Regions from separate parts of the Paenibacillus sp. 01T431 genome, predicted to be linked through region 2. Evidence: predicted binding sites of a transcription regulator. Region 2 holds the regulator's gene; each other region holds the start of a gene.

Region 1 (5,827 bases), on a different contig from region 2:
CCAGTCAAGTAAGCGACCTCCATTGAGTGCTTCAGCACGTTTTGACCATAACTTGTCCGATATTTCAATCGACCTAAAATCTTGATTAAATCCGGATGCAAGCTATGAACGCCAACCTCGAAAGTAGCTTGCTCACCGTATTCACGGATACGCTCATCCACTTCTTTACGAGATTTTTCAACCATTTCTTCAATGCGGGCAGGATGGATACGACCGTCAGCCACAAGCTTTTCCAAAGAAGTGCGGGCAATTTCGCGTCTTATCGGGTCGAAACCAGATAAAATGACCGCTTCCGGTGTATCGTCGATAATAAGATCGATACCAGTCAATGTTTCCAAAGCACGGATATTACGGCCTTCACGCCCAATAATACGGCCTTTCATTTCTTCATTAGGCAAGGTTACGACGGAAACCGTCGTCTCAGCCACATGATCTGCCGCACAGCGCTGAATAGCTAGTGATATAATATCACGGGCTTTCTTATCGGCCTCTTCTTTCGCTTGCTGCTCGATCTCTTTAATCATCTGTGCTGTCTCATGTCGTACTTCCTGTTCAACATTGGATAAAATGATCGATTTCGCATCTTCCGTTGTCAGACTCGATATACGTTCCAATTCACTTAACTGTTGCTTGTAAATGGAGTCGATCTGCTCTTGCGTTTCTTCGATCCGTTTTTCTTTGTTGGCTACAGTTTCTTCTTTGCGTTCTAGCGCTTCTAACTTTTTATCCAGCGACTCCTCTTTTTGGAGCAAACGTCTTTCCTGACGTTGAGCCTCGTTGCGACGTTCACGAATGTCTCTCTCGGCTTCGGAACGAAGTTTGTGGACTTCATCTTTTGCCTCTAGCACAGTTTCTTTCTTCTGAGCTTCCGCTTCTTTTTTCGCATTTTCTACGATTACAATAGCAGCTTGCTCAGCACTTGAAATTTTGGCCTCGGCAATCGACTTTCGAATAAAATAACCAATCCCAAAGAATATTGCGCCAACAAAGAGACAGATCAAGATCCAAATGATCTCATTAGGCATCTTGTTCACCTCCTTGTTGCATACACCAAGGCACTGCTTGGGATGATATTAGGTTTTCAACCGGCTTCAAACCGTTTAAACATTTACTAATTTGACGAAAATAATCGTATTGAATCAACTTTTGGAAGGAAAATTGATTCAATAATGAAGGAATACAACCTCATTTTATCTTTTCGTAAAATCAATTGTCAAGCAAAAGCCCATCATCTTCCTCGAATGAGTCTTCTTCCCCATCCAGATCGATCGACTTTATCACATCTTTCACGATATCTCCCGGAAAGCCGCTGCGCATTAAATACCCCATAAGCTTACGTTTTTTCTCAAATGGTTCGCCTTTTAAAGATCGCCATTTCTTCTCCGCAGCCTTTCTAGCAGATGCTAATTCCACTTTCTGGTCCAGTGAACCGATTGCTTCTGCTGCGGCTTCTTTCGACACGCCTCGCTGTTGCAGCTCTTGCTGAATGAACCGTCGACCTTTTAAGCGATTCTTAAGTCGGCTGGTCGCAAATTGGCGTGCATATTGTTCATCATCCACAATATGCTCTCTTTCTAAACGGTCAAGGGCATACTGAATATTGTCAGCTTCAAAAAACTTGCGATTCAAATATTGCTCAATCTGCTTTCTCGTTCGCGGTCTAGCTCCCAAATATGCGATAGCCATTATATATCCCCGATAGCGCTCATCTTCCATTCGTATTTCATCGGCCTGAGCTTCGGTTACAAGTTGTCCCTTGGTCAATCGATAACGAATCAATATATCTTCATGCACGGACAGAATAGCTTTCTCTGACTCGGCAAAGAGATGGTATAACTTCCGTTCTTTTTTGTCTTGCTTAACGGATAATATCATCCATTCTTCTTCGGTTCTTGAATGGCTTTGGGTCATACGGTACATCCTCTCTAAACACAGCTTCGCCGTCCCTAACAGGACGGCGAAGCATCAACACGTATAATTGCCGGACAACTTATTCTAGATCTTCGAACTCTTCATCGTCTTCATCAGGTTTGAAATTAGCCTGAGTTGCTGCTGCAGACAAGTTGCTCGCATCGCGAATTTGCTTTTCAATAACTTCGGCAACATCCTTATGATCTTTCAAATATTGCTTCGCATTCTCACGACCTTGGCCCAGACGCTCGCCATTGTAAGAGAACCATGCTCCGCTCTTCTGAACGATATCCATCTCAACACCGATATCAACAAGCGTACCTTCTCTGGAAATACCTTCGCCGTACATGATGTCTACCTCAGCTTGCTTAAACGGTGGAGCAACCTTGTTCTTAACAACCTTAATACGAGTACGGTTACCTATCATGTCATTGCCTTGCTTCAACGTCTCAATACGACGTACGTCAAGACGTACGCTCGAGTAGAATTTCAATGCGCGTCCGCCTGGTGTTGTCTCGGGGTTACCGAACATAACGCCGACTTTCTCACGCAATTGGTTAATAAAGATCGCAATTGTTTTCGATTTGCTAATTGCTCCCGATAGCTTTCTCAAAGCCTGAGACATCAGACGAGCTTGAAGACCTACGTGAGAATCCCCCATGTCGCCTTCGATTTCAGCTTTCGGTACGAGTGCCGCAACGGAGTCAATAACGATAATATCTACCGCGCCGCTTCTTACAAGAGCTTCGGCAATTTCCAAAGCTTGTTCGCCTGTATCAGGCTGCGAAAGCAATAGCTCATCAATATTTACACCAAGCTTGCTTGCATAAAGCGGGTCAAGCGCATGCTCGGCATCGATAAAGGCAGCTTGTCCGCCAATTTTTTGAACCTCAGCAATCGCGTGAAGCGCGACTGTCGTTTTACCAGAAGATTCTGGTCCATATATTTCGATAACACGTCCACGCGGTAATCCGCCTATTCCCAAAGCAATATCTAGAGCAAGCGAACCGCTAGGCACGGTCTCAACTTGCATGTGTGTGGATTCTCCCAATTTCATGATGGAGCCTTTACCAAATTGTTTCTCAATTTGACGCAAAGCCATTTCTAGTGCAGCGCGACGATCCGACAAGAAACTCACATCCTTCTTTATTTATAATTTTATGATACCTTTTTTCCGGCAGGTTGACAAGCATTTTTTCGAACATACATTCGCCTTTTCGCTTCGCCCCCTTAAATGGACATAAAAAAACCGCAGCAAAGGTAATCTTCGCTACGGTTCTTCCGATAACTAAGCTTTATTATAACGGTCAAACCGTCAATTGACAAACATTATTTATGGCAATCATCCATTTGCCAAACAAGCATCTGCCATTCCTAATCAGCAAAATTACCGTGCTTGCAGCGCAAGCCACAAACGGTACAAAGCAGACTTTACTGCTCGCATTCTGATCATGCCTCTGCCGCCGCTCAAATTCAGCGTATGAACAGCGGTCGGTTTGCCGCGCTCGGCAATTCCTACATAGACAAGTCCCACTGGCTTGCCTTCTGATTGTGCTGGACCAGCAACTCCTGTCAAAGAAACGCCAAAATCAGCATCGGAGAGTTCTCGAACCCGCTCTGCCATTAAAGCGGCAGTCGAATCGCTAATCGCTCCAGGAGCCCCTTCGCCTTCAAGTTGAGTCATCGGAATGCTGAGCAAATGATGCTTCATTATATTGGTGTAGGTGACAACCCCTCCTACGTACTCTCCACTGCTTCCAGGAACGTTTGTAATTAGCTCGGCAAGCAAACCCCCACTAATGCTTTCCGCGCTCGCCAGCTTGCGTCTTGAGGCTCTCAGCAGGTGTATAACCTCCTCCTCCAGAGGGATATCCTGCTCTGCATACAAATACTCGCCTACCCGATCCTTAATCTGCTGCACACTTTTATCGATTTTCAGATCAGCCTCAATGGAAGAGCTCGCTTTGGTCGATACGCGTATCGAAACCTCGCCTTCCTTTGCATAAGGTGCGATCGTTGGATCAAGCTGCCCATCAATTAGATCCAGAAGCTTAGCTTCGAGGTTGGATTCACCTATCCCCGCAAACTTTAAAATGCGAGAATAAAGCGGATTGGCCTCTCCCAACATCGAACGCAGCCACCGTTCACCGGCGCCTTCCATCATCGGCTTCATTTCACGCGGCGGTCCCGGCAGCAGCAAATAAAGTGTTCCATCAACAGACAAACCGTTGCCAACTGCTAAGCCTGTTGTATTTTCCAACGGAACCCCGCCATCGATCATCAAAGCCTGACGACGATTGCTCTCCACCATATGAATGCCGCGCGAGCTGAACATCTGCTCAATTGCTGACATAGACGGCTCATGAATACTCAGCTCACGGTTCAAATAATCAGCTAATACATCTTTTGTAAGATCATCTTGTGTTGGTCCGAGTCCGCCAGTAAAAACAAGCAAATCCGCTCGGCTTCTGCCGATCTCAATGGCTTGCCTCAGGCGAGCAGAATTATCCCCAACTACAGTCTGAAAATAGACGTCTACACCCAACTCTGCAAGCTTCTGCGATAAGTATTGGGCATTAGTATTAACAATTTGCCCGAGCAGCAGCTCTGTCCCGACTGCAATAATTTCTGCTTTCATGATTCAAGTTCTCCTTCATATTCAAATGTATGAGTAAATACAGGCAAATACAGGCATATAAGCAAAAGCATCTCCCCTTTTTGACGGAAAGATGCTTTACCATTATTCTACCGGAATCAGATGTTTGTTTTTCAAGAAATAATCAATGCCTGAGTAAACCGTAATAGCAGCTGCTACCCAGCTTGCGATAACATCGAATGGAAAATCAATAAAATTGAATGGGAAATTATTAATAAGGAGAGCGATAATCATCGTAATTTGAATCGCCGTCTTCCATTTCCCCCAAGTGCTGGCAGCCATAACAGAACCCTCTAAAAGTGCGATTTGACGAAGTCCTGTAACAGCAAACTCTCTACTGATAATAACAATGGCAATCAGCGCATTAAGTTTATCCATTTCAACAAGTGAAATGAGAACTGCCGCCACGAGAAGCTTATCCGCCAAAGGGTCAAGCAGCTTGCCGAGGTTAGTTACAATTTTGTTTTTCCTTGCAATATAACCATCTAGACCGTCTGTGCTTGCTGCCACAATAAAAATGAGTGCCGCTGCAATTTGATTGTATGTAATGGAGAAGTCAGAAATCGTGAACGACCCCAAATCCACTTTAATAAGCAGAAAAAACATAATAACCGGCACCAAAAATATTCTGGCTAGTGTAATGCGGTTCGCCAGATTCACGCAATTCCCTCCTCAGATCGATCTAACTCATAGGTGTGCGTTACGCGAACCCTTTGTTTGTAAAAAAAATCAGATTTTTGTCCCAGCTGCAATTCATTTGTTAAGCAGCTTTGAGTGACCGCATGTGTTTTTTCTCTCATCTATGTATCCCCCAGATCCAACTATAAAGCTGTCTAAACAAGTATAATACATGCCATTACACGTGTCAAAAGCGGCTAAAGCCTCATTTTTCATCTACGGCTTTACCAAAACGAAAAGCCCCGTTTCTCGGAAACCGATGAAACGAAGCCTTTTTAAATATAAGAAAGTATATAGTTTGCACCTACTCTTCTTATATTTCTTCGTCAAAGCTGATTCAGCATCCAGAAGACGCTGAAGGCGTTTTTGCTTGTTAGGAACGATAATTAGTAAATTGAAGCTCTACAGGCAAATCTGCTTCCCTAAGCAGCTTCATAACAGCTTGCAAATCATCTAAGCTTTTTCCGGAAACGCGCAGTTGGTCGCCTTGAATCAAGCTTTTTACCTTCAGCTTTGAATCGCGAATAAGTATATTAATTTTTTTTGAAACATCCTGCTCAATACCCTGTCTTAGCTTAATGC
Region 2 (5,827 bases):
CCCTGGTACACGATTTAACTTCTCAATTTGCTGATAAACCGTTTCATCATAGGGATTGGCATCGATTTGCTCTCGAATTTTTCGTTTCGACTCTTCATCAATAAATCCCATTGTCGCTCCATAGTTAAGAACGATGGTACCTAATACATTCGTTGCTTCTCCTTGATTGATGTCATTTCCAAAAGCGGAAAGCATCTCAATATCTGTACCTATAATTTCGGTTTGAATTTGTGAAGTAAGCCCATCCAACGTCATCGTCTCCATATAGTTGAGCTGTTGATAAGGTGATGCCGCTTTGACATGTTCGATTTGTCTCATGATGTCAAGCTTTTGCTTGGTTAACTTGCCTTTCTGCAAAGAATCTTCATCAGCTGTGGATGCTCCGCCGCCGGCGTATGCTCCTGTACTGGCTGTTACCGTTATTTCATCCATCTTCAAGTAACTATTCATTTGTTTCTCAATGTAAACTTGAGCAGATTCTCCGATACTGAGTGCGATTATAATTGCTGCACATCCAATAGAAATACCCGCAGCGCATAATGCCGTTACAACCTTTCTACGCCTTACCTGATCCCATGATAATCTTGTAATATCACTAATTCTCAATTTGAATTCCCCCCGCAAGCATACTTTCTCGTGCGGCTTCCTGATCCGTTACGAGATAACCATCTCGCAGCGTGATAATTTTTTCTGTTTGTGCTGCTACCTCACGTTCATGGGTTACGATAATAAAGGTAGTATCCATCGTTTTATTCAACTGCTTCAAAATCATAATAATTTCTTCCTCTGTTTTGGTATCCAAATTACCGGTAGGCTCGTCCGCAAAAATAACCGATGGCTCTGTTATCAATGATCTTGCAATACTGACACGCTGTTGTTGTCCTCCCGAGAGCTGCGATGGGAATAATTCCGCTTTATCAGGAATTCCTACCTGCTCTAATAACGAAAGAGCTTTTTTCTTCCGTATTGAAGGATGCATTGATTGAAATACAAGCGGAAGCTCCACATTTTCCCTAACCGTCAAGTTGGCTATCAACTCATACGCTTGAAAAATAAATCCGATATGCTTCCGTCTAAACTCTGCCAAGCGGTTTTCATTCATCGTTACAATATTATGGTCCGCAATAAAGATTTGGCCTTCTGTAGGCTTCATTAAGCCAGCCATTAAGTTCAGTAAAGTAGATTTACCGGAACCGGAGCTCCCTAACAATGCAATCATTTCTCCCTTATGTACGTGAAAGCTTATTTTCTGCAGTACAGCGGTCGTTTCATGCCCATTCATAAATGAGTGGGATAACTCTTCAACTCGTAACAAAATAGCATCTCCTTTCAGTCCCCTTTAATAGACGGCTAAACCAAGCGTTAACCCTGCAGTAAACATAAAAAAACTTTCTAAAGAAGTAGATTGGCCTGCATCTACTTTAAATAGAAAGTAATTTTTTGTATGAACTATTGAATTGTAATGGAAAATCAAGCTAAATGCTAGGAATAATTAACTTCTGTCCTGGCTTTATAACTGTTGATTGCAGATCATTCCGATCTTTAATCAAATATACGATATATCTGATATCATGGCTGCCATCTGAAACTTGTTTTGCAATATTCCAGAGTGTATCGCCTGATTGCACCCTAATAATTTGTTCTTCCGCGGAAGCGGCTTCGGGAGTATTACTCGAAGCGTATGTCCCCATAAGTAGGAAGCTCGTAAACAATAAGAAAAACACAGCAGTGCAAACGACGAGCTTAACAGTATGACGCTTTATGAAATGCCTAATCAAGCGGTTGACCTTTGTTGCTTTGTTCGTATCTTGTTTATGAATGGTTCTATAAAAACTTGGACTGGTTATCATTTATCAACACCCCAAACGTTTGTTCTGTTTTTAGATTACACGAACAAACGTTTGGTGTCAACGAAAAAATACGAACCTCTGTACTTAAGAACTTATGTTTGTACGAACTCGAGTTCTATGTTATAATTTTTTGCAAACCTACTAATGGAGTGATTGCAGTGTCGAAGATTTCTAACCGACAACATTCAATTCTTGAATTTATTAAGAATGAAGTTCGGGAGAAAGGCTATCCACCCTCCGTTCGAGAAATCGGCGAAGCTGTTGGATTGTTGTCCAGTTCAACCGTTCACGGTCATTTGGACCGTCTAGAGAAAAAAGGTTTAATACGCCGAGACCCTACTAAACCGCGTGCTATTGAAATTTTGGATCAAGAAGGCTCTGATGGCATTATCCCGCTTTCCGTAGCTAGAGTACCTATTGTTGGTAAAGTTACCGCTGGTGTGCCGATTACTGCTACAGAAAATATTGAAGAATATTTCCCGCTTCCTTCCCATTTTGTTGGTGACAGCAGTGTTTTTATATTGAATGTCATGGGCGAGAGTATGATTGAAGCAGGTATTCATGACGGGGATTATGTTATCGTTCGTCAGCAGCAAACGGCAAACAATGGTGAGATCGTAGTTGCAATGACTGAGGACGACGAAGCAACAGTCAAAACATTTTACAAAGAGAAAAATCATATTCGCTTACAACCGGAAAACTCCACTATGCAGCCTATTTTACTTCAAAATGTAACGATACTAGGTAAAGTCATTGGACTTTTCCGTGATATTCATTAATACCAACTTATATGTACATAAAGAAAAGGCTGAATCAACATCGTTGATTCAGCCTTTTCTTTGATTATTACATTAACTTTCTTGCTTAAAGGTTTGGTAACGTCTACCATTCTCATGCCTTTCGACAAAATTCTGATTTGTGAGCTCTCCAATGACAGGGATCCAAAATTGTTGTGCGGGAACATTACGTTCAAGCTGATACAGCTCCCACTCTCCGCTATGCTTTTGTATAACTAGCTTTGCTGCTTGTTTACCAAAACCGGATCTTCTATATTTTCGCATAATAAAAAAATGTGCAAGTAAATTATAGTATCTGTCAAATTCACTTACTTTTTTAATTAATGCAAAGCCAGCAATCTCATTATTCACAGTCATGATGTAAGGAAAATAATCATTAGATTCATGCCAATAATTTTCCCAATCGGGCAATTGTGAATATAAGCCTGATGAATTTACAGCAGCATCCGTATACTCTGTAAAGTCGTACATATAAAGCTGAAGCAAATGAGTCATTGTTATTTTTTCTTCTATACGAGCTAATTTCAGTACAACATTCAGTATAACCACTCCCTAAGCAAGCTGGTTATACAAACCTGCTTCTTTAACTTAATAATTCCAGGTCTGTATGATTTAATTAGCTAATGACAAACACCCAATCACTATGTATTTCCAAAGCATAACATACTGTGTATTCAACTCGTAAGGAGGTGCATTGAAAAATGTCCGGTTACGTGGGTGGAGCTTTCTCAAGCTTAGGAATCATCTTAGTATTATTCATTCTACTGGTGATCATTGCTTGCAGTTGCGGCGGCTTTGGCTTCGGATATTAATTCGTATTTGAGCCATTCTTCATATTAACAAAAGAAGATCCATTTGATGGATCTTCTTTTTGCTTTTCATACTCCTTACAACCATTACTTTGTTATTTAAATGGAAAGATTTTAAATTACACGTTTTCTTAGCAGTACTGCTGTTGTTCTTAAACTAGAAATTCGTATTAGCTTCTTGCGGTCAAGTTTCGGATAATCATAAAGTAATCCTTCATATACGATTTGCATTTGCTCATGTTTTAGAAAATCATGAGGTGTAACTTGCGCGGATGGTCGTTCCCACAAGTTTATACCACTGCTCCGCATGGCTTCAGCAACAAACTGGGAGCAGAAATATGAATCTGTTGGCTCGATATTAAGCTCAAGCAGTACACCTAACAATCCGATTAAATTGTATCGGTAATTTTCTTTATTTTTTTCAAACTCACGAATGTATTGAAGCAATGCGGCATGTTGTTTTTCTGATAAAGCAATCTTTAGAAGAACACAGCGCGTATTAGGGAAATATCGAAACGTTCCAGTATAGACGTTTTCTTTGACAAATCCAGCGATTAGCGGGTTGTTTGCACGTTTACGCCCAAAGCTGTATATATTCTTCAGATTTATATCCAGTGCAAGTGAAGCGTGATTATAGGGTGCACCAGTAAATAATTTGATCATTCGAGTAAACCATGTGCCCGTGTCCGTAAGCAACACATAAATACTGCCATTGGTTTCTTCATCTATTCTAGTTTCTGTCATGCTGCTCACCTCATTTATCTTTGATTATCCAGGTTATAGTTAGGTCATTTTTGAGTTTAAGATATATGTCACGATTTCGTTTATTAGCTTGGGTTGATTAACTGTTATGAATATAACAACAATATAACCACCCGAATAGTACTAACTCTATGTGGTACTGGCTCTAGTCAACCTAAAAAAGACCAGCCACAAACACATTATCCATGTGTTTGACTGATCCTATAAAAGTTTATTTTACTAATGACGCATATATATCATCGACATATAAGCACTAGACCGTAGCTCTTAGACCTGTATACTTTTCTTTAGGCGCGTTTTGAGTCCACTGCTTAATATGTCTCTGATAATCTTTAAAATCAAACTCAGCGCATCTTAGACGTTGCTGAGCGATAATATAGGTTACTTATCGACATATGTCTGTGCCTTCACTTCATTATGCTTAATTTCAGCTGTATAACTGAACGCAAAAAAACCTCAACGCCAGCAGCGTTGAGGTTTTTGAACTTTAGTAAAGCGTCAAATACTGATCGCGTTCCCATTGGTGAACTTGTGTGCGGTACATATCCCACTCAATTTCTTTAAGCTCGTAGAAATGAGCAAGAGCATGATCACCCAGCGCATCGCAGATGATGTCGCTTCTGAGCATTTCGTCCAGTGCTTCTTTCAAATCTAGCGGCAAGCTCGGGATGCCTGCATCCTGACGCTCTTCCTCTGTCATGATGTAGATGTTCCGATCTGTTGGTGCTGGTAAAGGCAGCTTGTTTTGAATGCCGTCAAGACCAGCTCTGAGCATTACAGCAAGTGCCAAATACGGGTTAGCAGCTGGATCTGGATTCCGTACTTCTACACGTGTGCTAAGACCGCGCGAAGCAGGAATACGGATCATTGGCGAGCGGTTGCTTGCAGACCATGCTACATAACAAGGCGCTTCATAACCAGGCACAAGACGTTTATAGGAGTTAATTGTTGGATTCGTAATGGCAGCCATTGCACGCGCATGAAGCAGGATTCCTGCCATGTAGTGACGAGCAGCAGCACTTAGGCCAAGCTTGTCCTTCTCATCGTAAAACACGTTCGTATCGCCTTTAAACAACGATTGGTGACAGTGCATACCCGAACCATTCACACCAAACAACGGTTTAGGCATAAATGATGCATGCAAGCCATGCTCACGAGCAACTGTTTTTACGACTAGCTTAAATGTTTGAATTTGGTCAGCCGCTTTAATCGCATCGGCATATTTAAAGTCGATCTCATGCTGGCCTGGTGCCACTTCATGATGGGATGCTTCGATCTCGAAGCCCATTTCTTCAAGTGTCAAAACGATTTCACGGCGACAGTTTTCACCCATATCCATAGGTGCTAAGTCGAAGTAACCGCCTTGGTCATTAAGCTCAGTCGTAGGTTCGCCGCGCTCATCGGTTTTGAACAAGAAAAATTCCGGTTCTGGACCAACGTTCATTGCTGTGTATCCTAGATCTTCTGCTTCCTTCAGTGCACGTTTCAAAATACCGCGCGGATCTCCAGCGAATGGCGTTCCGTCTGGCATGTAAATATCACAGATCAAGCGAGCAACACGATCTTGTGTTACCCATGGGAATACAACCCATGTATCAAGATCAGGATA
Region 3 (5,827 bases), on a different contig from region 2:
CGATCCTGTTGCACCCGTTGCTCCATCTGTTCCCGTAGCACCTGTTACTCCTGCTCCAGTCGCGCCCGTTGCTCCCGTAGCACCACTCGCTGCAATCAGCGTATAATCCGGTGACGTACCCGGTGTCCCTGTTGGGGGCGCCGTATTCACGATATACGTGCTTCCATTAAACGTTACGACCTGACCTACTGGATAGCCTGGCGCTGCGAGTGGATCAAATACCACGATCCCACTTAGACCAACTCCAGTTGCACCGGTAGATCCAGTAGCACCTGTTTCACCCGCTCCAGTCGCACCCGTTGCTCCTGTTGCACCACTCGCTGCAATCAGCGTATAATCCGGCGATGTTCCCGGTGTGCCTGTTGGTGGTGCCGTATTCACGATATAGGTACTTCCATTAAACGTTACGACCTGACCTACTGGATAGCCTGGCGCTGCGAGTGGATCAAATACTACAATTGCACTCAGACCGACTCCTGTAGCTCCGGTAGATCCTGTCGTTCCTGACGCTCCTGTTACTCCTACTCCTGTCGCACCTGTTGCACCATCAGCTCCCGTTGCGCCTGTCGATCCTGTTGCACCCGTTGCTCCATCTGTTCCCGTTGCACCTGTTACTCCTGCTCCAGTCTCGCCGGTTGCACCTGTAGCACCACTCGCTGCAATCAGCGTATAATCCGGCGAAGTTCCAGGTGTCCCTGTTGGCGGTGCAGTATTCACGATATACGTGCTTCCATTAAACGTTACGACCTGACCTACTGGATAGCCTGGTGCTGCGAGTGGATCAAATACTACAATTCCGCTTAGTCCGACTCCTGTAGCTCCGGTAGATCCCGTCGTTCCTGTCGCACCTGTTGCACCGACAGATCCAGTTGCTCCTGTGGAACCTGTTACACCTGTGGCTCCATCTGTTCCCGTTGCACCTGTTGCTCCCGCTCCCGTAGCACCCGTAGAACCTGTAGCACCACTCGCCGCAAGCAGTGTATAATCCGGTGAAGTTCCTGGTGTGCCTGTTGGCAGAACTGTATTCACGATATAAGTGCTGCCGTTAAACGTCACAACTTGACCAAGAGGATAGCCCGGTGCTTCGAGTGGATCAAATACTACTGCTCCGCCTAGACCAACTCCTGTCGCACCAGTAGATCCCGTTGTTCCTGTTGCACCTGTTACTCCCGCTCCTGTTGCACCCGTCACGCCTGTAGCACCACTCGCCGCAAGCAGTGTATAATCCGGTGAAGTTCCAGGTGTGCCTGTTGGCGGAACTGTATTCACGATATAAGTGCTGCCGTTAAACGTCACAACTTGACCAAGAGGATAGCCCGGAGCTGCGAGCGGATTAAATACTACTGCTCCGCCCAGACCAACTCCTGTCGCACCAGCAGATCCCGTTGTTCCTGTTGCACCTGTTACTCCCGCTCCTGTTGCACCCGTCGCGCCTGTAGCACCACTCGCTGCAAGAAGCGTATAATCCGGCGAAGTACCCGGTGTGCCTGTTGGCGGCGCCGTATTTACCACATACGTGTTTCCATCAAACGTTACGACCTGACCTACTGGATAGCCTGATGCTGCGAGTGAATCATAAGTCACGACACCGTCTAGACCTACTCCCGTTGCACCAGTTACTCCGCTTGCTGCAAGCAGCGTATAGTCTGGCGAAACACCGGGTGTTCCTACTGGAGAAGACGTATTTACAACATACGAGCTCCTATTAAACGTAACCACTTGGCCTGCTTGATAGCCAAGTGCTGCGAGTGGATTAAATGCAACAATACCATTTAAGCCTGCTCCTGTAGCACCTGTAGTTCCTGTAGCACCTGTAGTTCCTGTAGCTCCCGTGGCACCTGTTGACCCAGCAGCACCTGCTGCCCCAGGACTGCCCGCAGCTCCCGTTGCCCCGGTTGCTCCTTTTGCACCTGTATCTCCATCCGTTCCACGAAAACCTCTGTGCCCCCTCAAACCTCGAGGTCCTCTATCTCCCTTCGGCCCTCTATACCCACTTGGCCCCCTTACGCACCTTTTTACTCTTTTACTCGGTTTTGAAGAATGGCCGCCCAGGCATTTCAAAGCACTATTGAGGATTATGATAGAGTCCTTCACATCAACTTTAGCTCTTCTAATTTTATCTCTACGTGTAAGCCTTCTGGCCTTCCGCAGCTCAACAATCGCTAAGTTTAGTTTTCTTAAGCATTTCGACCGTTTATGCGCCAACTCTATACACCTCCAATAAGATCAGATTTTGCATTTTTCTTCCGTTTTTTATGAACAATACTGCCCATCGAAGCGACTGCTTCATGTATTTGCTGCTCAGCGTGTTTTAAGTGTTTCGTTTTAATTAAATTTTTCGCTGATTCCAATTTGTAAATCGCTTCATTTATTTTCTGCCCTTGAAGCCTTTTGTTCATAGACGTTTTATCACCCTCCGCTATTTAGCTTGTAATCCGCTCTAGCTTATAAAGTGTTTATAATAACTAAATCAGTCTATGTCCAAAATGGTTTTCGAACACGGTAAATACCTAGCCTTTCAAGCAAAGTACAAGCAAGCGCCCTATATTTATTAAATCAAAGCTTGGACGACACTGAATTTAAAAACAAAAAAGACCTCATTGGGTTCACCCCAACAAGGTCTGCAAGCAGCTTCTACTCCTTCTCCAGCCAATCAGCATCACGATCTCTTATTTCCAAAAGAAGCGGCAGCTGTTCAAAAAAAGCATCTACCACCTGAGGGTCAAAATGCCTCCCCCGTTCTTCTTTGATCAGTCCCAAAATGCGATCCATCCCCCAAGCCTCTTTGTACATTCTTGCGCTGCTTAAAGCATCAAATACATCTGCCAGCGCAGTAATTCGCCCATATATATGAATAGCCTCACCCTTAAGGCCTTGCGGATATCCGGTACCGTCCCACTTTTCATGATGCTGCCAAGCCACGATCGCCGCAGCCTGCAGCAGCGGTCTCTTGGAATTGTGCAATAATCGGTAACCGATAATGGCATGCTCCTTAATCTGCTCATACTCTTCTGCCGTTAGCTTCCCTGGTTTTTTCAACACAGCATCCGGAATAGCTACTTTGCCGATATCATGCATTGGAGATGCGCTGCGCAGCATGTCTGCTTCAGGATCACTCATGCCTAGTCCTTTTGCCAAAACATATGAATATTGTGCAACCCGTTTTACATGATTGCCCGTTTCTTGCGAGCGGCCTTCACCGATTTTTCCCATTGCCAAAATAATCTCTTTTTGCGTCTCAATTATTTCCTCATACAGCATGATGGACTCAAGCGACTTGCCTGAGTAAGAGGCAGCAAGCGATAAGTATTCCATATCTTTCACCGAGAATATCTGCTTCTCTGTTAATTTGTTTATGGCTTGATAGGCACCAATTACTTCTCCTTGATTATTGTGAAAAGGGATCGTCATAATCGATTTCGTCCGATAACCGGTCTTTAAGTCGTTATCCGGATTATGCCTTGGATCTTCATAGGCGTCATCTATAAATATAGATTGTCCCGTGCTTATAGCACTTCCTACCAGCCCGCTGCCGTAAGGAATCCGTATCTCGCAAGCCCCGTGAGCTACCGCTGTAAAAAGCTCACTGCGAGCAGCATCAATCAACCAGACGGTGCACCGATCTGCAACGACCATCTCTCTGCCCATATTGGCCATTAAGATAAGGACAGCATCCAGCTTCTTTTCATTCGCTATTTTAGCTGTATATTCAAAAATCACCTTAAGCATTTGTTCAGGCGACAAATCCAATCGAAACGATTGCGGTTCATTTTGGAATTCAAGCATTCGAACAATCCTCCAGCCGATCAAACTCGTTATCCTTACCTCTATTCGCCTTTACAAGCTTTTTATCCTCTTGATTCCATATAAAAGCGCAGTTATTCGACAAAAAAATACAATAGTCTTACACTAAAATGGTTAATCTTGCTTCACCTAAAGCACCCATGCTATAATCAATGTTGCTGCGCGTCCGTAGCTCATCCGGATAGAGCAAACGTTTCCTAAACGTTAGGTGGGAGGTTCGAGCCCTCTCGGGCGCGCCATTTCTTTCACGAATATATAAAGCTTATTGCTAATGCCGGCAATAAGCTTTTTTTGTTTTCATCCAAACCGCACCAACAGGCAAGTGTCGAATAATTTTTATAAGACACCTGATCAGGATACATTGACTACGGAACGTTTGTTCGCATATAATGTGCATGAGGTGATTTACAAATGGCCATGCCGTTGTCCAAAGTAAACAATTCATACCTGTACCATCCACCTGCTCACGATGAGATACAGCTTCTTCACAAAGCTATTATCCTTCCACTAGCTCTCGTTATTGTTGAACGAAATAGACGCGAGCTTGAGAGAAAAGCGCGAACTTTACGTTCTATTTTTACTAGGGCAGCAGACATTATGATTGCAAAAATGAAAACAGATCTAACAACAAATACACAGCAGCTCCTTCAGAAAAGCATTACTCTGTGCATGTATAAAAACACTGCTGAACAGATCAGCTATCGCTATAATTGCCGCGGTTTTGAAGACCAGATTGCTTATTCGCATGCCTACATACGTAATGAGATAAATAAGTGTATTTCAACCTATAGTGCTGAGATTTTCACTAAATAAGCATCCCTCGATGATCAAAAAAACAGACGATCCTCTTAAAGCTTCTTAAGAAGTCTCACTATTGAAGTGAGGCTCTTTTCTCTACTCGTAATTTCGTCATACAACGCTATAATCTTCCATTCCAATCTGCTATACTACAAATAGTTTCATATCGTTCTACAAAACATACAGTTTTAACCAAAATTATTGTCGAAAAAACAGCTTTTTATTATGCATTGAGGAGGCAGTTCATATGGGAATTAATTTAAATCCGCCAGGAAGACCATCCAACATTCTTGGAGGCCAAGGCGGCATTCAACAGGGCGGTATTCAGCAAGGCGGTATCCAACAAGGGGGTATTCAGGGCGGATCAATAAATAACGCTTTTGGCGCAGCTCCCGCTCCTCAGGCCAGTCCTAATGGTGGGCTTATCCTTACCAAAGGACAGAAGCTGGATTTGACCAAAAATAATGCAGGGCTTGATTTATTGAAAATCGGACTTGGATGGGACACAAATAACCTGCAAGGCCAGAGCTATGACCTAGATGCAGAGGTGTTTATGCTGAATCAGACAAACACGGTTTCTTCCACTAGTCATATCGTTTTCTACAACAATCTCGTGAGCCCCGATGGATCAACACGCTATAAGGGTGATAACCGTGACGGACAAGGCAGCGGTGACGATGAGACGGTTGAAATTCAATTATCCAGAGTAGCTTTGGATATCCAAAAAATCGTATTTACCGTTACAATTGATGAAGCTATTCGCAAAAACCAAAACTTTGGACAAGTTTCCAATGCATATATTCGTGTCGTGAACCAAGCAAACGGAGCCGAGATCTGCCGATTTGATCTTTCCGAGGACTACTCCACCTCAATCTCCATCCTAGCTGGAGAAGTATATCGCCACGGCAATGAATGGAAATTTAATGCTGTTGGAACAGGCTTGTCGCTTGATCTAGCGGGCATATGTGCGCATTACGGGGCAATGTAACAGCTTACTTGTTAATGAAGCAGCTATAATTTCATTTTATATATTATATGGAGGTTACCCCGCATGCCGTTTCAATTCCAGGTCGAACGGGAATTATTTTTGAAAGCAGAAGGACAAGGCCAGTTTTTTGCCAAAAAAGGATCGATGGTTGCTGATCAAGCCTATAACAAGAAATTCAAATATTCTAAGCGGTTGTTAGGAACGAATTCCGGAAATGTTATCGGACAAGTGATCAAC
Region 4 (5,827 bases), on a different contig from region 2:
CCATATACGCTAAAATAAGGCTGTACTTTGGCAACGAGAGAAGGAACAACTGTGGGTACACGCAAAGGCTTAAAACTTCGATTCGTCTTGGGACTGTTCGTAATCGGCTCTGTTATCTTAACCGCCATCATCGGCGGTTATTTTGCATGGACGACAAATAAGACTTCACTAACGTCGGGTTATTTGGAAAGCAATTATCAATATGCGCAAAAGCTGTCCTCTAATACGAAAGAATTATTGGATATTATTGGGAACAATGTTGATGCCATAGCTGCAAGAGCAGGTATACAAAATATATCGCAAAAGGAATTGGATAGCTGGTACGATGCGAATGAGCAATATTTTAATGCGATTATCATTGTGGATTCCAATCGTAAAGTGATGTTATCTAGTTTTTCAAGCGGAGGAGTCAAGGCAGGGGCAGTGCTGAACTCTTATGCATCGAAGCAAGCGGTTGAACAGAAAAGACCGCTTATTTCAGAGCCTTATGTGGGGACAACAACGAACCAGCTTCTTATGCTAATTTCTTCACCCATATTCAATGAACATGGCGAATATGAAGGTTTTGTAGCTGGAACCATTTATTTGAGCGAGAGCAACGCGCTTAGCAAATTGCTCAACGAACATTTTTACGGAAACGGATCTTACGTCTACGTAGCAGATAAGCAAGGCCGCCTTATTTTCCATCCGGACCATCAGCGAATTAATGAAATAATTGCTTCAAATGAGGTTATTAATAAGGCGTTAGCTGGCCATAGCGGATCGCAGGAGATCGTTAATTCAAAGCAGAATCGTTATTTTGCGGGTTATGCGAACGAGTCGATAACCGGTTGGGCCATCGTAGCACAAACGCCTGCTTCAATTATTGATAAGCCGTTAAATGAATTGATATGGAGTATACTGCTGCAATTTCTCCCGTTATTTATCGTAATCCTGCTGCTTGCGTGGTATGTTTCCCATTTAATATCGAAGCCTCTATTTGAACTAGCTGCTTTCTCAGAGGAAGCGATTTTATCAACAAAGGCGATACGTTCCAAAATGCCCAAAACAAATTCTTACATCTATGAAGTGAGACAGCTTAATCAAAGTATAAATAACCATTTTAATTTACTGAACAAGGAAATTCGATTGGATGGGCTTACGGGACTTGCGAATAGGAAAACATTTGATTTGACCATTCAGGAGTGGATTGCCGAGGATATACCGTTTGCGCTTATACTGCTGGATGTTGACCATTTCAAAAAAATTAACGATCAGCACGGGCATCTTATAGGAGATGAAGTATTAATCTATACAGCTGCGCAAATAAAAGCATTTTCCAGAAGTCACGATCTTAGCTTCCGCTACGGCGGTGAAGAGTTTGGCATACTGGTTAAGCTAGGAAGCATTCCTACGGCAACCAATATTGCGGAGCGGCTTAGAGAAGGAATCGCTGCTGGCGCGAGTCCGACTGGCAGTCCAATCTACGTTTCAATCGGCATTTCAATGTCGAGTGGGAAGGCGAAGGATGCGAAGGAAATAATTGAAATGGCGGATCAAGCGCTTTATCGCTCGAAGGAAACAGGCAGAAACCGAACAACGGTTTACGACAATAAGCCATTAAGCGGACGAGAGGATTAGTTGTTCGGTTAAGGCTGCTCTGCTCCATACGCCATTCATCCTAAATAGAAAATCATACTGGTTTGTTTAACAGTACTCTAAAGCAATATAACGTTCCCCACATATTTGAACTAATTGCAGTAGAGCTGGGCGTCGCCTCAAATTCGCCGCCATATGTGAGTCCTGCGGATTCGGCGGCGCGTTTGAGCTGCTGCAAGTCAACGGTCGGATAATCGAAGGTTAGCGCGATCTGGCCTCCTGGTTTCACTGTTCTTGCGAATTCTTTTAAGCTGAGGTCCTGATCTACATGTCTTAGATGCTCAAGCACAGAAATACAGAAGATGATGTCAAAATAATTATCCTCATAAGGAAGGTCAGTTATACTTGCCTGAGCATATTGAACCTTGGACCAACCCTGGTGGTTGGTTATTAACTGGAGAGCTGGCTGTCCTACGTCCTGAATAACTTCCTGAGAAATAGCCTCCCACGAGCTAATGCGCGCATCGAAATCGCAAGCATGCACTTCCTTGCAAACGCCGCCCAAATAAAATTTTAATGGGTGCGAAATGCCGCAGGCTGCATCCAGTACGATATCATTTGGTGAAATGAGCGTTCGGCACCATTCATACTCATAGGGACGGCTCCACCAGGTTTCAGGCAAAGGATAGATAAGCGTATCTATCCTCGGATCAGTCGATGTGAAGAAGCGTGCTTCTTCGCGGCTGTGTTCATTTGGATTTAACATGCATTATTTTCCTCCCGCAAACGTGATTATATGGCAAGTTCACATGCAAGGCTCATTTTTCAAGCTTATGATGCAAGGGGAAGATTATGTATTTTACGTGTTTGTATGATGGGAAAAGGGGTTGAATAGATGGGTGCGTCATTCTCATTTCAGACGTTTCCGCGAATAGAGACGGATCGTTTTATTTTGCGAAAAACAGAGCAGCGGGATGTGCATGAATTGTTTGAGCTCTATTCCAATGATGATGTTGTCAAATATACACCGCTGCTGCCTTTCTCGGCAGAAGACGAGGCATGGCAGGAAATGAATTGGCATTTGGAGATTTACACTCTACAAATAGGCATCAGATGGATAATTGAAGAGAAGAGCTCGGGTAAAGTAATCGGCACCTGTGGGTTTTTACATTATTTGAAGGAGCATGCGCGTACGGATTTAGGTTATGATCTATCTCCAAGCTACTGGCGGAAAGGGATTATGAGTGAGGTAGCGGCTCCCATTATCGCTTTTGGCTTCAACAGCATGAAGCTGCATTGCATCGAGGCAAAGGTAGATCCGTCAAACACTGCATCGATCAACTTGCTCTGTAAGCTCGGTTTCAAACAGGATAGTCAGCCAAGGGAATTTGAGTTTGAGGATGGGAATTTTATTGAGCTGCTTGTATTTACGATGCTGCGCAAGGAGTTTGAATTATTGCACGCACGTTAGCGTCTTTCGCAAAGGACGTTTTCATCGTATAATAGGAGGAAGCGAGCCGCAGGAAGCTAAATGTATACTTGCTCGGCGGTGCTGCTTTATAATACTTTTTTTGGGAGGCATTACTAATGTCTATTAGCAAGGCGAGAAAAGCAAGGCAGAAGCTGGCGCAGCAAGGGCGCATGACGCCGGATGCACTGCGGGGCAGCTGGCTGGGCGTCAATCCAACGATCAAACGTACACCTACTTTGCAGGAGAAGCAGGCGAAGCTGAATAAGAAACACCGAAGGAATCACGCGAATTACAGCGATGGTTCCTTTTGTATTTATAGGGGTTGTTTGGTTTGGGAGAAGCAGGTTAGCTGCCTTTGAATTTCGTGATTTTACTATGGTAATATGAAGACGTACATAATGAAAGCATGTTGCATTACATTGGGTTTGGTAAAAATTGATTTATGCCTATGTCATGCAACGGATACGAATCAATGACTCACAAACAGTCGTGCCAAGCAGGATTAAAAGTTAACTTTTGGGTAATAGTAAATTAACTTGCATCAAATCCTCGCTCCTCGCTATAATAAGAACAAACGTTCTTATTTGGAGGGGTGGCAATGGCCGCTAAAGAGGAAGAAGCCCGCGGAAAAGTCAGAATGGCAGCTAATCCACCGATACAGACCGAGGAAGAGCTTGTGCTGGTGAAGCATTACGTTTTGCTTGGCATTGTTATGCGTATTTTGGATCATGATATACGTGTGATCGGCACTTCAGCCATTAAACTGCCGCGGTTTTATGAATCGATGATGCGCGGCATGCAGGATCGGGTGCTGCTTGACCTCGCTGGAATTAGAAGGAAATTCCGCGAAACAGGAATAAAGGTGTATGAGGAGAAGCGCGAAGCCGATGGTTTGCATGCCGAATATGTGTGCAGAGGGTACCATCATCGTTTTTTTATGCTCTGGGGCTTTGTAAAAGCGGAGTCTGAACGGGTGTTAAAACAGTATTTGTCCAGCTAATTTTGTAATTGTTCATGGTTTTGTCAAAATAACAAAAAAACTTTTCAGCTTTCCGTAGTTTAAGGTTGAGAACTTCGGACGATCTTATGTAATATAAGAGGTAGACATTATGATCGCAAAGGGGAGCACATAGCAATGCATAAGTGGATTATGTTTACTGTATTCGCAGCGGCGTCTTTGCTGGGCTTATATTTGCTCACATTCGCACTGCCAGCTAAGCCGGTTGATGAGTCTGCCTCGTTGCCAGAGGGCATGACTTTATTGAAGGTTGTAGCGTCCAACGATTTTGTATTTGATCAAAAAGAGTACAAAGTTAAAGTTGGAGACAAAGTTAGACTAAAACTTTCCAACAAAAGCGGTATCCACGGGATGCATATTGACGAGCTTCAAGTAGCTTTGGATAACGATCACCCGGAAACAGATTTGGAATTTAAAGAGCCAGGTACTTACAGAATCTATTGTTCCATTCCATGCGGTCAAGGACATACAACGATGGAATCGACTTTAGTGGTTGAAGCAGCCTAGTGCGTAATTGATTCATGTGCTGTAGAAATGAGAAAGGAGCCGAAAGGCTCCTTTTTGCCTAAAATAAAGCTATCGTGCTGAACGAGGATGATGCTCTTTATCACGACTGCGTACGATTAGAACGTCGGCGAGAAAGCCAAGCAGCGCCCATGTAGCAACAGTAAGCACATACATGAGCAAGACGTTAACCTCGTGCACGTCAACAAATAAATCAACGACCCAAGCGGGAATGCTAAACATGAAGAAAACAAGATTGTGCGGGTCGTAACCCGTGGAGTTGAACAAGCAGATAGCTAGTCCAATAACTGTTGCAACAATTGTAACCGGATAGCGCATAACGTACACCGTGCCCCTTCGTGTTAAAGATTGCCGTAATGCGACTGCATAGGTTATTATGTGACAAATAGACAAAAGTTATGCGTCAATATTAGAGGAGGAACTAAATAATGCTTACTCATATCGTATTTTTCAAATTAAAAGATGGCAGCGCAGAGAGCGTAGCGCGTACCGCACAAGTGCTTAGGGATATGGAAGGGCAAATCGAAGTATTAAAGTCGATTGAGGTTGGCGTGGACGTTGTGCATTCGGAGCGTTCTTACGATATCGCTCTTATTACGAAGTTCGAATCTTTGGAAGCGCTAGAAGTGTATCAAGTGCATCCTGTACATAAAAAAGTAATTGAACACATGATGCAAGTTCGTGAAGCTTCCGTCAGCGTTGATTTTGAAAGCTGAGAGGCAGGTTGAGCAGTTATGAGCGACATGAGGGACGTATACGAAATATTTACTTATTTGCTTGTTATCATATTTAGCAGCATTATTATGGTGGCGTGGCTGAAACGCAAAGGGAAAAAAAAGAAGCAAGGCTGAAAGCGGGCGACTGATTGATGTATTATGTGAATCGTGAACAAATAGCGGTAAGGTTGAATTCGATTACTGAAATTGCTTCGGCGCTGGACTCGCTTGCCGCTAATTGGCAGGGAACGGTGCTGGAGGGGCTGGCGCAGGAAAGAGCGCTGCATCTGGCTATTGAAACCGTAACAGATGTTGGTAGCTTCTTGATCGACGGGTTTATTTTGCGGGATGCGAGCAGCTATGAGGACATCATCGATATTACTGGCGAGGCAGGCGCGTTTCCGCTTGAAATGCAGGCGACGCTGACGGAGCTGGTGAAGCTTCGCAAGCCGTTAGTGCAGGACTATTATGTTTGGCCGAGAACTGAGCTTCATCCGCTTACGAAGACGCTAACTACTC

The links. The regulator LexA, encoded in region 2, represses DNA repair genes until DNA is damaged. The targets are predictions, from matches to a motif close to CGAACATATGTTCG.
Region 1: a site for LexA is predicted at 3,110-3,123, ahead of recA (recombinase RecA). Genes of this name have one in related genera too.
Region 3: a site for LexA is predicted at 4,174-4,187, ahead of AC1DM9_RS29795 (YhjD family protein). Genes of this name have one in related genera too.
Region 4: a site for LexA is predicted at 3,617-3,630, ahead of AC1DM9_RS05900 (YhjD family protein). Genes of this name have one in related genera too.

What each region holds. Positions count from the first base shown of each region.
Region 1 is NZ_JBFTPT010000006.1:168,445-174,271, forward strand. It holds gene rny (ribonuclease Y) at 1-1,025, opposite strand, end outside; gene AC1DM9_RS12825 (regulatory protein RecX) at 1,207-1,911, opposite strand; gene recA (recombinase RecA) at 1,991-3,040, opposite strand; gene AC1DM9_RS12835 (competence/damage-inducible protein A) at 3,299-4,549, opposite strand; gene pgsA (CDP-diacylglycerol--glycerol-3-phosphate 3-phosphatidyltransferase) at 4,652-5,227, opposite strand; gene AC1DM9_RS12845 (YajQ family cyclic di-GMP-binding protein) at 5,619-5,827, opposite strand, start outside.
Region 2 is NZ_JBFTPT010000004.1:254,536-260,362, reverse strand. It holds gene AC1DM9_RS08920 (ABC transporter permease) at 1-606, opposite strand, end outside; gene AC1DM9_RS08915 (ABC transporter ATP-binding protein) at 596-1,315, opposite strand; gene yneA (cell division suppressor protein YneA) at 1,476-1,850, opposite strand; gene lexA (transcriptional repressor LexA) at 2,009-2,629, shown strand; gene AC1DM9_RS08900 (GNAT family N-acetyltransferase) at 2,702-3,196, opposite strand; gene AC1DM9_RS08895 (sporulation protein YjcZ) at 3,349-3,459, shown strand; gene AC1DM9_RS08890 (hypothetical protein) at 3,571-4,200, opposite strand; gene glnA (type I glutamate--ammonia ligase) at 4,706-5,827, opposite strand, start outside.
Region 3 is NZ_JBFTPT010000023.1:18,753-24,579, reverse strand. It holds gene AC1DM9_RS29815 (BclA C-terminal domain-containing protein) at 1-1,953, opposite strand, end outside; gene AC1DM9_RS29810 (hypothetical protein) at 2,208-2,399, opposite strand; gene AC1DM9_RS29805 (HD domain-containing phosphohydrolase) at 2,635-3,786, opposite strand; tRNA gene AC1DM9_RS29800 (tRNA-Arg) at 3,967-4,043, shown strand; gene AC1DM9_RS29795 (YhjD family protein) at 4,216-4,617, shown strand; gene AC1DM9_RS29790 (TerD family protein) at 5,027-5,590, shown strand; gene AC1DM9_RS29785 (AIM24 family protein) at 5,654-5,827, shown strand, end outside.
Region 4 is NZ_JBFTPT010000003.1:185,559-191,385, forward strand. It holds gene AC1DM9_RS05880 (sensor domain-containing diguanylate cyclase) at 52-1,620, shown strand; gene AC1DM9_RS05885 (class I SAM-dependent methyltransferase) at 1,673-2,344, opposite strand; gene AC1DM9_RS05890 (GNAT family N-acetyltransferase) at 2,474-3,049, shown strand; gene AC1DM9_RS05895 (hypothetical protein) at 3,166-3,408, shown strand; gene AC1DM9_RS05900 (YhjD family protein) at 3,648-4,049, shown strand; gene AC1DM9_RS05905 (cupredoxin domain-containing protein) at 4,185-4,574, shown strand; gene AC1DM9_RS05910 (hypothetical protein) at 4,644-4,910, opposite strand; gene AC1DM9_RS05915 (Dabb family protein) at 5,021-5,308, shown strand; gene AC1DM9_RS05920 (DUF86 domain-containing protein) at 5,461-5,827, shown strand, end outside.